2 regions of the Cupriavidus sp. C1SS-2L genome follow, and region 2 is predicted to be linked to the other one. Evidence: predicted binding sites of a transcription regulator. Region 2 holds the regulator's gene; the other holds the start of a gene.
What was found. Region 2 encodes NrdR, which represses ribonucleotide reductase genes. Its sites were predicted from a motif close to CACNANATNTNGTG; they were not measured.
Positions count from the first base shown of each region.

Region 1 (7,467 bases), 1.4 Mb from region 2:
CAGGCCGCGTTCCTTCAGGTCGCGCACCAGGTAGTCATTGACCACGGTGAACTCGCCCGACAGGTTCGACTTGACGTACAGGTTCTGGAACGTCGGCTCGATGCACGCGGACACGCCGATGATGTTCGAGATCGTGGCGGTCGGCGCGATCGCGATGCAGTTCGAGTTGCGCATGCCGTGCTGCTTGATGCGGCCGCGCAGGCTGTCCCAGTCCATGCTGCTCGAGTGATCCACTTCCAGGTAGCCGCCGCGCTCTTCGGCCAGCAGCTTGAGCGAGTCCTGCGGCAGGATGCCGCGGTCCCACAGCGAGCCGGCGTAGGTCTCGTAGCGGCCACGCTCTTCGGCCAGCTCGGTGGAGGCCTGGTAGGCGTAGTAGCACACGGCTTCCATCGAGGTGTCGGCGAACTTCACCGCGGCGTCGCTGGCGTACGGCGTGCGCAGTACGTGCAGGCAGTCCTGGAAGCCCATGATGCCCATGCCGACCGGACGGTGGCGCAGGTTGGAGTTGCGGGCCTTCTCGACAGCGTAGTAGTTGATGTCGATGACGTTGTCGAGCATCCGCATGGCGGTGCGGATGGTCTTCTGCAGCTTGGCGTGGTCGAGCACGTACGAGCCATCGGCCTGCTTCGTCAGGTGCGCGACCAGGTTGACCGAGCCCAGGTTGCAGACGGCGATTTCGCTGTCATTGGTGTTCAGCGTGATTTCCGTGCACAGGTTGGAGCTGTGGACGACGCCAACGTGCTGCTGCGGGCTGCGGATGTTGCAAGGATCCTTGAAGGTGATCCACGGGTGGCCGGTTTCGAACAGCATGCCCAGCATCTTGCGCCAGAGCTGCATGGCCGGGACCTTCTTGAACAGCTTCAGCTCGCCGCTGGCGGCCTTGGCTTCGTAGCCGAGGTAGGCCTGCTCGAACGCCTTGCCGACCTTGTCGTGCAGGTCCGGGCAGGTGGACGGCGAGAACAGCGTCCATTCGCCGTTTTCCATCACGCGCTTCATGAACAGGTCCGGAATCCAGTTGGCCGTGTTCATGTCGTGGGTGCGGCGGCGGTCGTCGCCGGTGTTCTTGCGCAGTTCCAGGAACTCTTCGATGTCCAGGTGCCACGTTTCCAGGTAGGCGCAGACGGCGCCCTTGCGCTTGCCGCCCTGGTTCACGGCCACGGCGGTGTCGTTCACCACCTTCAGGAACGGCACTACGCCCTGCGACTTGCCGTTGGTGCCCTTGATGTGCGAGCCGAGTGCGCGCACGTTGGTCCAGTCATTGCCCAGGCCGCCGGCGAACTTCGACAGCAGCGCGTTTTCCTTGAGCGCTTCGTAGATGCCTTCCAGGTCGTCCGAAACCGTGGTCAGGTAGCACGACGACAGCTGCGAGCGACGGGTGCCCGAGTTGAACAGGGTCGGCGTGGACGACATGAAGTCGAACGACGACAGCAGCTGGTAGAACTCGATGGCGCGCGCTTCGCGGTCGGCTTCGTTGAGGGCCAGGCCCATGGCGACGCGCATGAAGAATGCCTGCGGCATCTCGATGCGAGTCTCGTCGATGTGCAGGAAATAGCGGTCATACAGCGTCTGCAGGCCCAGGTAGTTGAACTGGAAGTCGCGGCCGGCGTCCAGCGCAGCGCCCAGGCGGGCCAGGTCGAACGTGGCCAGCTTTTCGTCCAGCAGCTCGGCGGCGATACCGCGCGCGATGAACTTCGGGAAGTATTCGGCGTAACGCGTGGTCATTTCAGCCTGCGTCACTTCAGCACCCAGGATTTCCTTGCGGATGGTGTGCAGCAGGATACGGGCGGTGACCTGGCTGTAGTCCGGGTCCTTTTCGATCAGCGTACGCGCGGCCAGGATGGCGGAGTCGTACACCTGCGTCATCGGCACGCCTTCGTACAGGTTCTTGAGCGTTTCCTTGAGGATCGGCTCGGCGCTCACGGCCTTGCCCAGGCCGGCGCAGGCGGTGTCGAGCAAATCGTGCAGCGCGACGATGTCCAGCGGCTTGGTCACGCCGGCGTCGGTCACGTTGAACTGGATGCCGGATTCCTGCACGCGGGCCACGGCCTGCGCGCTGGCGCTCGCGCGCTCTTGCGCGCGCTTTTCGCGGTACAGCACATAGGAACGGGCCACTTCGTGCTCACCCGAGCGCATCAGGGCCAGTTCGACGTGGTCTTGCACGTCTTCGATATGGATGGCGCCACCGCTCGGGCGGCTGCGCACCAGCGCGCGCACGACGTTCTGCGTCAGTTGCTCGACGATCTCGCGCACGCGCGCGGAAGCGGCACCTTGCCCGCCGTTTACGGCGAGGAAGGCCTTGGTCATGGCAACGTTGATCTTGGACGGCTCGAACGCCACCACGGCGCCGTTACGGCGGATGATCTTGTAATCCTGGTAGTTCGTCGTGCCGGCTTGGGCTGCGGGGGCTTGTTGCGCGGTACCTGCAATACCGGCGGCGCCCGTCGCGCCCGTGGTGATTTCGTTCTGGGCCGTTTGCATATAGGAACTCCTGTTTTTAGCCTGTTTTAAGAGACAAAAGAGTCCCTGGCGAAATGCGGATGCGAAAGCGTCCTGCCGGACCTGAAGAACGGCTGAACTGACTGCTTTTTGCTACACATTTCGCCAGGGACTCTTGTGATGCGCCGGCCCCACATCAGGGTTTCAACCACTATCGCCACGTCTGCGACAGCTCCCTCATGGTTGGGCCAGCTCCCCGGATGAACTACTAGATATAGTGGTCGCTGCGGAAAACTGGGCTAAGTATAGTGAAACAAAACCGAAAGACCAGTCTTGACAAGCGTGGTTGCGACACCCGGATGACAAGTGCGGCAGCGCCACATTCCCGGGAACCGCGCTACGACAAGGGATCGCGCCAAGCCGTTCGCAAGCGCACATTTTTTGGAAATTTTTTTTATCCGTGTGGCGCGCCTGATAGCCCCACACCACCCTGGGGAATTGGCATGTGACACCGCGCCGACATGGTGCTGTGGCGGCTGCCCGACAGCACCTTAGTTGTGCGAGGGGCGGTAGGGTAACAGGTTTTGCGGAACCCCGGCGAGACCGGCAAAACGGTCCCAGTCGAAGTGCGGTCCGGGGTCGGTCTTGCGGCCCGGAGCGATGTCGCTATGGCCTGCAACCGCCCGCACTGGCAGGGTGGCGCGCAGGGCCTTCACCAGCGTGGAGGTGGTGGTGTACTGGGCGGCGGTGAATGGCAAGTCGTCAGTGCCTTCGATCTCGATGCCGACCGAGAAGTCATTGCAACGGCTGCGGCCGAAGAAATCAGACTGACCGGCATGCCAGGCGCGCTTGGTGCACGGGACGAACTGCACGAGTTCACCATCGCGCCGCACCAGGAAGTGCGCCGATACCTGCACCTGATGGATCGTCGCGAAGAACGGGTGGCGGTCGGGGTCGAGCCGGTTCTGGAAGAAGGCCTCGATATCACCGCTGCCGAACTGGCCCGGCGGCAGGCTGATGTTATGGAGCACCACCAGGTCCACCGGCATGCCGGCGGGCCGCTCGTCGAAGTTGGGCGACGGCACGCGGCGCGCGGCCGGAACCCAGCCTTCGGCGTCGGGCAGGAAACTGGCCGGGATGGGACCTGCAGCCGGAGCCGTCATGCCGCGCCCTCCCCTTCCTCGCGTTCATCGCGCCCGTCGCGGATACCGAGTTGCTGGATGCGGTAGCGCAACTGGCGCAGGTTCAGCCCCAGCAGCGGCGCGGCAGCGGTGCGATTGAAGCCGGTCTGGGCCAGCGCCTGCAGGATGATCTCGCGCTCCACGTCTTCCAGCCGGGCTGGCAGATCGATCGGGAACGTGACGCCACGGCAAGCGCGTTCGGCGGTATCAGGCAGGTCGGCCGGCACGACGATGGCCTCGGACTCTGGCGCGGTGGCGGCCTGTGGCGTGGGCTCGGGTGCCGGAGCGGGCTCCGCTGGCGCCAGGCCGCCGGCCCATGGCGTGTACGGCGTAAGCGGCGACGGCGCGGGACGCAGCGCCGCGTGCTCCATATTGGCGTCGAGCGGCCCCAGGTCTTCCACCTGGATATCCTCGGCCTCGGCAAACGCGTAGGCGCGTTCGAGCAGGTTTTCCAGTTCGCGGACGTTGCCCGGAAACGGATACGCCACCAGCCGCTCCAGCGCGGCCTGCGACAGCCGGCGCGGGCGCGGGTCGCTGTAACGCACGGCCAGGTGTTCGAGGATGGCGCGGGCCAGTACGGGAATGTCCTCGGCGCGCTCGCGCAGCGTCGGCATGCGCAACCCCAGCACATTGAGGCGGTAATACAAGTCCTGCCGGAACTGGCCGGTCGAGACCATCGCGGCCAGGTCCTTGTGGCTCGCGCACATCACGCGCACATCGACGGCATCTTCGCGGCTCGCGCCGATCTTGCGCACGCGGCGCTCCTGCAGCGCGCGCAGCAGCTTGACCTGCATGGCGAGCGGCAGGTCGGCCACCTCGTCGAGCAGCAGCGTGCCGCCGTTGGCAGCCTGGAAGAAGCCGCCGCGCTCGGCGTCGGCGCCGGTGAACGCGCCTTTGACGTGTCCGAAGAACTCGGACTCCATCAGGTTTTCCGGGATGGCGCCACAGTTCACCGCCACGAACGGGTGCGCGGCACGCGTGCTGGTGGCGTGGATGGCACGCGCGGCGCGTTCCTTGCCGCTGCCCGACTCGCCGCTGATCACCACCGGTGCCATGCTGCGCGCGAGCCGCGACAGCGAACGGCGCACCTCCTGCATGGCCGCCGAGTGGCCGGGCAACAGCGCAGCGGCACGGTCTGCAGCCAGGGCGGCTTCCGCGGCGGCTGCGTTGTCCTGGTCTTCGCGTTGCTGGCGCCCAAGCGCATTCATCACGAGGCTGCGCAACTGGTCCAGCGACACCGGCTTGGCAATGTAGTCGAACGCACCGGCCTTGAGCGCTTCGACGGCGTTGTCGGCACTCCCGTACGCGGTGATGACGGCCACCGGCACACGTTCCGGCGCGGCCGCAAGCTGGCGCACTATCTCGATACCGAGGCCGTCGCCAAGGCGCATATCGGTCAGCACCAGGCTGTAGCGTTGCTGTACGAGCTTCTCGCGCGCTTCGGCCAGCGAGCCGGCCAGCACCACGTCATGCCCCATGCGGCGGATGGAAATGTCCAGCAGCTCGCGCAAGTCTGCCTCGTCGTCGATGACGAGGATGGGATCGAGGCCAGGCGTTCTGGGTGGCATGGAGCTACGTATCGGAGGCGGAGTTTCGGTGGACAAGCGGATCGGCGCCTCGGGCCGGCGCCGCATCGCCGGTGTCGATGCGCAGCGTCAGCACGAAGGCCTTGGCAGGCAGTGTATCGCGCGGCGCAGCCAGCAGTCCGGTGCGCGCGAGCAGGTCGTCGAGTGCGATGGTGCCGTAGCGGACCTGCGCGTCATTAGCGCCGCATAGCTCGCGCGCCATGAACAGGCCGAGCCCGGTGCCCTGTGCATTGCTGGTAAAGAACGGCTCGAACAGGCTGCGCTGGTGCTCGCGCGGAATCTCCGTGCCGTCGTTCCAGACGATCAGCTCGGCATGGTGCTGGTCCAGCGCATGCGCGAGCAGGCGGATGGCGCCCGGCAGGCGGCTGCAATAGCGCCATGCGTTGTCGAGCAGGTTCCCAAGCACCTGCTGGAGCTGCGAGGTATCGAAGACAACCTGCTGCGGCACGTCTACCGTGAGCCGGATGGCATTCGCATTGATCTCGCCGCGTCCGGGCTGGCGCGTGTCACCGCCGCGCGGCACGCGCAAGCGCATTTCCAGGCGCCAGCGGTCGACGATCTCGGGCAGCGCCTGCGCCAGGTGCACGGTGCTGCGGCCCGTGCGCGGGCGGCGCGAGATCTGCAGCACGTCTGACACGACCTGGTCGAGCCGGCGCACATTGTCATGGATGATGCGCAGCAGGCGCGCATCGACATCGGACTCCACGCCGCCGCCGCTGCCCATGCTGGCGCCGTCGCCGAGTAGTTCGCTGGCCTGGCTGATCGCGGCCAGCGGGTTGCGGATCTGGTGCGCAACGCTGGCCACCAGCCGGCCCATGGCGGCGAGCTTTTCCTGCTGGACCTGTTCGGCGATGCGTTCCCAGCTCTCGATGTGGACCAGCACGGTGTCGCGCATCTCGCTGCGCAGCAGCGCCTCGTCGTCGGGCGTCCAGGCCATGGCTTCCTGCTGGGCAATGGCCAGGCGCAGGCGCGCGGCGGCTTCGGGCGTCAGTTCGTTCCAGGCGGCCGTGTCGAGGTTCGATGGCATCGTCGAGGTGCTTGCCACGGTGGCACGCAACCCGGCCAGCCCCGGCAGCACGAAACGCAGGCGCAGCCGCGTGTGCAGCGTGCCGCCGGCGGGCGGCGCCGGACGCGAGACGATGGGCAGCAGTTGCAGGATGCGGGGCACATCGTCCTTGCTGCGCAGCCAGTCCCGCAGCATTTCCATGAGCGGCTGCAGGCGCGGAATGCGGCGCAGGTCGAACAGCGCGGCCTGGCCACCTTCGTCGCCCTCGCCTTCGCGGCCGCGGCGCGAATAGACGCGCTCATGCGGCTGCACGCCCAGCAGCACCACGGCGGCCGGGTTGGCGGCCACGACCATGCCATTGGCGCGCACCAGCATCACGCCATCCTGCATGTCGTTGACCATCAGCCGGTTGACTAGCTGCTGCAGGCGCAGCTCCTGCTCGCGCGCGAGCGCGATCTTTTCCTGCGCGACCTGCCGGTAGGCCAGCATATACATCAGCAGCGCCGCGATCATGAACACCAGCCCGTACAGGCCCGAGCCGAGCAGGCCGGCATCGGCCTGGCGCAGCAGGATGGTCTGCATGAACGGGTGCGCCATGATCACCAGCGCCGAGAGCGAGGCGGCAAACAGCGCGAACAGCAGGCTGGTGAGCGCGCCGGCTTCCAGCGCCGGCAGCAGGAAGATCATCGCCAGGCCATCGGCATGGCCGTTGCGGCCGAGCATCTCGTAGATCAGGCCAAGCATGGCCAGATCGGCCAGCACCTGCAGCCGCACGCGCAAATGGAAACGCCTGCGCCACAACGTGCCCGCCAGCATGGCGAGCGCGATGCCAAGGTAAGGGATGGCCAGTTGCATGGCCGCCGTCGTGTGGGCGGGCAAGGTGAGCTGGAACGGCAGCACGAGCGACACGCCGTGCGTATCCGCGCCTCGCTGCATGATGGTGAAGGCCAGCAACAGCAGGCCCACGGCCACGCGGGTCCAGCAGAAATAGCGCAGCAGGCGCCAGTGGAAATCAGGCGGCTCGGGCGCTCGCCACAGTTGGGCAAAGCCGAGCCACGGGGCGTGCCGGGCGGTGATCGTCGGCCGCGCCGTGCTCATGCGCGGTCGCCGCTGTCGTCGGGCAAGTGGCTGCGCCGGCAGTAATGCAGGCCGCGCCAGGCAATGGCCTCGCTCTTCGGCAGGTGCACGCCGCAATGGGCGCACTGGACCATGGTCTCGGCGTGGTCGTCACGCGGTGCAGGCGTCGGGCGAGCCGCGC
Region 1 is NZ_CP172708.1:3,256,474-3,263,940, forward strand. It holds gene ACIGJG_RS15085 (ribonucleoside-diphosphate reductase subunit alpha) at 1-2,478, opposite strand, end outside; gene ampD (1,6-anhydro-N-acetylmuramyl-L-alanine amidase AmpD) at 2,988-3,599, opposite strand; gene ACIGJG_RS15095 (sigma-54-dependent transcriptional regulator) at 3,596-5,185, opposite strand; gene ACIGJG_RS15100 (sensor histidine kinase) at 5,190-7,307, opposite strand; gene ACIGJG_RS15105 (PP0621 family protein) at 7,304-7,467, opposite strand, start outside.
Region 1: a site for NrdR is predicted at 2,703-2,716, ahead of ACIGJG_RS15085 (ribonucleoside-diphosphate reductase subunit alpha). Genes of this name have one in related genera too.

Region 2 (7,467 bases):
CTTGGGTCGGAAAGTGATGGTGAAGCTCGCGGGCGCCTTGCCGTTCTCGTCGCGCGGCAGCGGATCCGACCGCTCGACCGCGCGCAGCACGGCGTTATCCCAGGCTGAATTGCCGCTGGACTTGGACAGGCGCGCCGACATCAGCGAGCCGTCCGGCGCCAGTTGCACCGAGACCACCGCGGTCGGATTGCCAGGCACGTCTTCCGTGAACACGATGTTCGGCTTCACGCGGCGGCGCACGCGGTCTGGGTAACCCGGCGAGGCCTTGCCACCGCCGCCGGCACCGGCGCCCGCGGTATTGCCCACACCGCCGCCGCCCTGCCCGCCCGCACCAGCACCGCCGGCCAGCGCCTGCAGGCGCGCCAGTTCGCCTTTGCGCTGCGCGTTCGCTGCGGCCTCGCGCTTGGCCTTGGCTTCCGCATCCGCCTTGGCCTTCGCCTGAGCTTCGGACTTGGCCTTGGCTTCGGCGTCAGCCTTCGCCTTAGCCTGGGCCTGCGCTTCAGCCTTGGCCTTCGCGTCGGCCTCTGCCTTGGCTTTTGCCTTGGCATCCGCTTCCTTGCGCTCGCGCTCGGCCTGCTCGCGGCGTTGCTGATCCTGTTGCGCGGCCTTCTTCTTCGCGTCTTCCTTGTGTTGCGCTTCCTTACGCTCCGCTTCCTTACGCTCCGCTTCCTCGCGCTGGGCTTCCTTGCGCTGGGCTTCCTTGCGTTCGGCCTCTTTGCGATCGGCCTCTTTGCGATCGGCCTCTTTGCGATCGGCCTCCTTGCGTGCGGCTTCCTTGCGCGCAGCCTCTTCCTTGGCGGCCTGCTCGGCGGCTCGGCGCTTCTGGCGCTCAAGCGCGATATCGGCGTCTTCCTCGATCTTGCTCTTTACCTCGGGCGCCGGCGGCGCGGGCCGCGGCTGGACCACCGGCTCGGGCGCAGGCGGAGGCGGGGGCGGCGCGGTCGTGGCCGGGATTTCGTCCCACAACTCGGCTTCGGAGCCGACCGGCGTGCTGCTCTGCCAATGCACGCCGTAGTACAGCACGATGCCGAGCAGCAGGTGCATGAGGAGCGCGAGCAGGAAGGAACGCAGGGTCCCCCGCTCCTTCACCGGCTGGTAAGGATAGGCAACAGCGGTCGTCATGGGGCGCGGCATTCGGACAGGCATCTCACGCAGGCGGCGCGTTCTACTTTGACTTCACCATCAGGCCGACACGCTTGATGCCATCGGCCTTGAGCACGGACATGACGTCGAGCACGGACTCGTACTTGACCGAGCGGTCCGCGGCGATCACTACGGGCTGGTCCGGGTTCTCGTTCTGGCGCTGGTGCACGAAATCGAGCAGGCCGTTCTTGTCGAGCTTGTGCTCGAACGAGTTGCCGGCGTTGTCTTTGCCGCGCGCGGTCAGGACCCCGTCCTCCCGCACCGTGACGACGATCGGCGGGGCCTTCTGTTGCGGCGTGGCATTGGCCACGGTCGGCAGGTCGACGACGGCGGGGCTGACGATCGGTGCCGCCACCATGAAGATGACCAGCAGCACGAGCATCACGTCGATATACGGTACGACGTTGATCTCGGCACTGGCCCGGCGGCGTGATCCGCCGCGGCGCTGAATGGCTGCCATTGCTGGTCTCCTGGGCGTTCAATCGGTCAGCGGGTCTGCCGCTGCAGGATGTTCAGGAATTCTTCCATGAAGCTTTCGAACCGGATGGCCAGACGATCGATTTCGGTGGCGTAGCGGTTGTAGGCGATCACGGCCGGGATAGCGGCGAAAAGGCCGATCGCGGTCGCCACGAGGGCTTCCGCGATGCCGGGCGCCACCGATGCGAGCGTCGCCTGCTGCACATTGGACAGGCCGCGGAACGCGTTCATGATCCCCCAGACGGTCCCAAACAGGCCGATATAGGGACTGACCGAGCCGACCGAGGCCAGGAACGGCAGGTGCGATTCGAGTACGTCCATTTCGCGCTGGTAGGCCGCGCGCATCGCGCGGCGGGCGGCGTCGAGCAGTGCGCTGGCTTCGTTGCCGCGCTCGCGCGCCTTCAAAAATTCGCCCATGCCGGACTCGAAGATCCGCTCGAGGGCGCCGGTGTTGTGCCGGTTGTTGACGGCACTGTTATATAGCGCCTGCAGGTCGCCGCCGGCCCAGAAGTCGCGTTCGAAACCTTCCGTCTGCGTGCGCGCCGAGCGCAGCGCCAGATGCTTACGGAAGATATAAGTCCAGGAAAACAGCGACATGACGAGCAGCAGCGCCATGACGGCCTGTGCGAGCAGGCTGGCATGTAGCACCAGCGAAATGATCGACAGGTCTTGCGTGACGGTCACGGGATTCATCGGGCGGTCTTGATGGTGGCCAGGACAGGGGCGGGAATGGGAGACGGGCGGAAAGTGCTTCGGTCGACACAGCCAACGCGGATCTGGCCGCTGGCGAGCAACGTCTCGCCGCGCCAGGCCTCTTGCGCGAACTGCACCGAGGCCGGTCCGACCCGTTCGATACGCGTGCGAATCTCAAGCTGGTCGTCGAGCCGGGCGGGCGCATTGTAGTCCACTGCCGTGCTGCGGACGATAAAGACCACGCCGGCCTCATCGGCCAGCACCTGCTGTTCGACACCAAGCGAGCGCAGCCACTCCGTACGGGCGCGCTCGAAGAATTTGAGATAGTTGGCGTAGAACACTACGCCGCCCGCGTCGGTGTCTTCCCAGTACACGCGCAGGGTCCAGACAAAGTTTGTCATGGCCGGGATTGTAACGGAGAGCACGACAGCTTCGGTGTTAACCCGCAGGACGAGTTTGCAACAGCAAGTTGCGGGGCGCGCCAGGGCTTGGGTTGCGGGCCGTTTGCCGCGGCTTGCGGCAAATCCCCGCCTCACGCTACACTGCGGCCAACCATTCCACCTTGCGCGACTGGCGATGTCAGTGGGTACTACCACGAGGAAGCGCAAGTTCTCTGGCGTGAAGTTCAGACGCCTGCCGCTCGCCTGGGCAGCGAATGGGAAGCAGGGTGCGCCCTGCGCCGACGGTTCATCGACCCGCCGGCGTCGGCCGCCAATCGCTTTCCCCGCGCGCCCTACCCCGATGCAGTGATCGGATTCCCTTTTTTCAGACGAGTTTCGCCATGTTCGAACGCAGCCGCTATACGATCGACCAGATCGACCCCGAGGTCTTTGCCGCTATCCAGAAGGAAAACCAGCGCCAGGAAGACCACATCGAGCTGATCGCCTCCGAAAACTACACCTCGCCGGCCGTGATGGCTGCGCAAGGCTCGCAACTGACCAACAAGTACGCCGAGGGCTATCCCGGCAAGCGCTACTACGGTGGCTGCGAGTACGTCGACATCGTCGAACAGCTGGCCATCGACCGCGTCAAGCAGCTGTTCGGCGCCGAAGCCGCCAACGTGCAGCCGAACTCGGGCTCGCAGGCCAACCAGGGCGTGTACTTCGCCGTGCTGAAGCCGGGCGACACCATCATGGGCATGAGCCTGGCCGAAGGCGGTCACCTGACCCACGGCATGGCGCTGAACATGAGCGGCAAGTGGTTCAACGTGGTCAGCTACGGCCTGAACGCGCAGGAAGACATCGACTACGACGCGCTGGAAAAGCTGGCACAAGAGAAGAAGCCGAAGCTGATCATCGCCGGCGCATCGGCCTTCGCGCTGCGCATCGACTTCGAGCGCATCGGCAAGGTCGCCAAGTCGATCGGTGCCTACTTCATGGTCGACATGGCCCACTACGCCGGCCTGATCGCCGCGGGCGTGTACCCGAACCCGGTGCCGCACGCCGACTTCGTCACCACCACCACGCACAAGAGCCTGCGCGGCCCGCGCGGCGGCGTGATCCTGATGAAGGCCGAGCATGAGAAGGCCATCAACTCGTCGATCTTCCCGGGCATCCAGGGCGGTCCGCTGATGCATGTGATCGCTGGCAAGGCCGTCGCGTTCAAGGAAGCGCTGACGCCGGAATTCAAGGCTTACCAGGAACAGGTGGTCAAGAACGCCGCCGTGCTGGCCGAAACGCTGATCGCGCGCGGCCTGCGCATTGTCTCGGGCCGCACCGAAAGCCACGTGATGCTGGTCGACCTGCGCGCCAAGAACATCACCGGCAAGGAAGCCGAGCGCATCCTGGGCGAAGCGCACCTGACCGTGAACAAGAACGCGATCCCGAACGATCCGGAAAAGCCGTTCGTGACCTCGGGCATTCGCGTCGGCTCGCCGGCCATGACCACGCGCGGCTTCAAGGAAGAAGAAGCGCGTATCGTCGGCAACCTGATCGCCGACGTGCTGGACAACCCGCACGACGCGGGCAACATCGCCAGCGTGCGCGAGCAGGTTTCCGCCCTGACCAAGCGTTTTCCGGTCTACGGCTGATGCTGTGCATGGCCGCCCGCGAGGGCGGCCGGCAGCCCCGCGGGCGCGCCACCGCGCCGCTTGCGGGCCTCGCCAACCTGCCCTACTGCCATAGAAGGACAAGATACCAAGGCGGCCGGGCTCAATTCTGAAGGTGGTCAGGCATGAAATGCCCCTTTTGCGGACATTCCAATACCCAGGTGCTCGACACCCGCATGTCGGAAGACGGCGATGCCGTACGCCGGCGCCGGCGCTGCGAAGCCTGCGACCGCCGCTTCACCACTTACGAGCGGATCGAACTATTCTTTCCGGCCATCGTCAAGAAGAACGGCTCGCGCGTGGACTACAGCCGCGCCAAGCTGAAGGATTCCATGCGCCTGGCGCTGCGCAAGCGCCCCGTGTCGGCTGAAGCCATCGACGAGGCCATTACCCGCATCGAAGAAAAGCTGCTCGCCCTCGGCCAGAAGGAAATTCCCAGCAGCCAGGTCGGTGAACTGGTCATGCGCGAACTGCGCAAGCTCGACAAGATCGCCTATATCCGGTTTGCTTCCGTGTATCGGAGCTTTGAGGATGTCGCCGAGTTTTCCGATGTGCTGGCCGAGGTGACGTCAGGGAATAGCAAGCGCTAGAGCGTGGCCGCCCCCTCGGCGTCAGCGCTCCCAGCAATTCTGCAGGTACGCCGCCGGGTTCGCGCCAACGGTATTCAGACGCGTGCCGGCCTGATCCAGCGTATAGGTGCCGCAGGCATCCGTGGCATCCACGGGAACAGCCTGGAGCAGATAACTGTTCGCAGTCAGCGAATTGGCAACGATCGAAACGTTGTAGCGCACGCGCGTACTGTCGCGCGGCGACGTCCGCAGCCCCGCCGGCAACGCAAAAGCATTCCCGCCCACGTCCTGGTTGTAGCGCCCGTTGACTGAGCGGAACCGCTCGAGCACCTGCGCGGCTTCCGTCATCATGCCGCGCGCGTCGGCGCGGTAGCCGCGCCGCACATACTCTGTGTAGTTGGGAATGGCGATCGCGGCCAGGATGCCGAGGATGGCCACGACGGCCATCAGTTCCATCAGCGTCATGCCTTGAGCCAGGCGCCGGGTGCGGCATAGACCCGTGCTACCCCGGTGTGCCAGAGTGCGTGCGTTCATTGCGAAATCTGCCTCCATGAAAGGCGGTTGCGTGCGACGTTGCCTTGTTCGACGACGCTGATGACCTCGCCGGTTGTCGCGCTGGCCACTTTCAGGTGGCCCCCCCCTCCTCCGCCTCCACCGCCGCCCCCTCCCCCACCGCCGCCTCCGCCGCCACCGAGGAAGATGGTCGAGCCGAAGTTGCCTTGCTGGGACAAACCCGAGACGACCAATAACTTGTTGCTCGAGTTCGTCACCTTGTCCGAGGCGTCGATCTTGCCGTCGCTGTTGACGTCAAGTACCGAATAGTTCAGCGCGGAGCCGTTCAGTGCCGAGAAGTCGAGCAGGTTGGAACTGATCCCGCCCACGCACTCGTCGGTGGACGGCGTCAGCGTCGTGATCACCAGGCGCTCCGCGTCCACTTTCGGTTTCACGACGACGCGCTCGCCCTGCGTCAGCAAGTCGATGACCCAGCCCTTCTGCTTGGTGTAATCCACTGTATTGCCAGTGAGCGTGTACACCGTGCGCGACACACCGCCTACGGTCATGCTCCCCGAGGTCAGTGTCTGGGGTTGCAGATTTGCCCGGGTGGCCGTGGTCGTCTGATCGTCCCAGACTCCATACACCGAGTTGTATCCGGTCGCACCCGAGTCTGCTGTGTCGTAGAAGCGGCCGGTGCCGAAGGTCAGCAGGAACCCCTTTTTCGGATCCTTCGGATTGATCAGCGCCGTAGGCGCGGCGGTGATCGGTTGCGCCACCGGCGTCTTGTTCACGCCGTCCACAGCGGTGAACAGCGGCACACCTTGCGTGGTGCCCATGCGCGCTGCCCATGCCGTCGGGTTGGTGTCGGAAAGATCGAACTTCCACAACCTGCCCTTCAGGTCGCCCGCGTAGGCCGCCTGGATGGTGAGGTTGGTGTCGTACACCACTTCCGGACTGCCAAGGCCGTTGCCGTTGCCTGACGTAGCCGTTTCCTTCGGGTCCGCATAGATCTTGCGGATGCCGCCGGCACCGAAGGGATTGGCCAGGTCAACGACATAGAGCACCGCCTTGCCCGATCCGCTCTCGTAGCCATTGCCGAAGATCGCTACCCACTTGCCGCTGTTCAGGCGCCCGATCACCGGCGTGCCGATGGTGTAGCCAAGGTCGGTTTCGGTATCGCCCGAAATTTCCCACATGACCTTGCTGGCGTCGAAATTCGCCGGATCGGTAATGTCCAGCGCGAACATCGCCTTGCCGCCCGAACCCATGCCGCCGATGAGCACGGTCTTCCAGCTGGCCGAGGTCTCGCTGGTACGCTGGAAGTAGGCGTCTCCTGAAGCAGGCGTCGCGTCGACGAAGAAGCGATGGATATAGTCCGGCGAGGCCAGCGATTTCACTGCGTTTCCGCCGACGATCGCCTGGTTGGGCATGAAGGCAAACTTCTCGACGCCGGTCAGCGCATCGAATCCGTGCAGCATGCCGTCGTTCGCGCCCACGTAGATCATGGCGCGGCGATTGGCGCGATTGTTAGACAGGAACGAGAAGTAGCTGCGCCCTTCCGTGGACTTCAGGAAGTCGTAGCCCGAATCAGCTGCCTTCACGTAGATCGGCGACGAATTGACGATATCGCCCAGGATGTTCGACACCAGTGTGCCGGTGCCGTTGTCGGTCACGCGGTCGCGATACTTGCCGCCGTTGCGCTTTTCCAGCGTCGTATCGCCGCGCAGGTAGGCCACCATTGCCTTGTCGCCCCCGAGCGCGGTCTTCTGCGTCGTGGACAACGAGGTATCGGTATCACTGGCCCACGTGAATGGCTTGCCAACCGGCGCGGTGCCCGCGGACCACGTGTAAATGCTGCGGCTCCCCGCCGCAGGCATTTGCTGGTACGCATTCCAGTTCAGCGTGGAGAAGGCCTGGTCGTCAGGATTGTAGGCTTGCGACAACAGTTCGCCGGTCCACGCGCCGGAGCGGAAGCGCGTCAGGAACAGTGCCGTGTCAGTGTTCAGCGTGGTCGAGTTGGTCGCGGCCGACGACGACGAGCCG
Region 2 is NZ_CP172708.1:845,965-853,431, reverse strand. It holds gene tolA (cell envelope integrity protein TolA) at 1-1,122, opposite strand, end outside; gene tolR (protein TolR) at 1,166-1,603, opposite strand; gene tolQ (protein TolQ) at 1,630-2,313, opposite strand; gene ybgC (tol-pal system-associated acyl-CoA thioesterase) at 2,310-2,714, opposite strand; ZMP/ZTP riboswitch at 2,870-2,970, shown strand; gene glyA (serine hydroxymethyltransferase) at 3,095-4,342, shown strand; gene nrdR (transcriptional regulator NrdR) at 4,486-4,950, shown strand; gene ACIGJG_RS03920 (type IV pilin protein) at 4,972-5,463, opposite strand; gene ACIGJG_RS03915 (pilus assembly protein) at 5,460-7,467, opposite strand, start outside.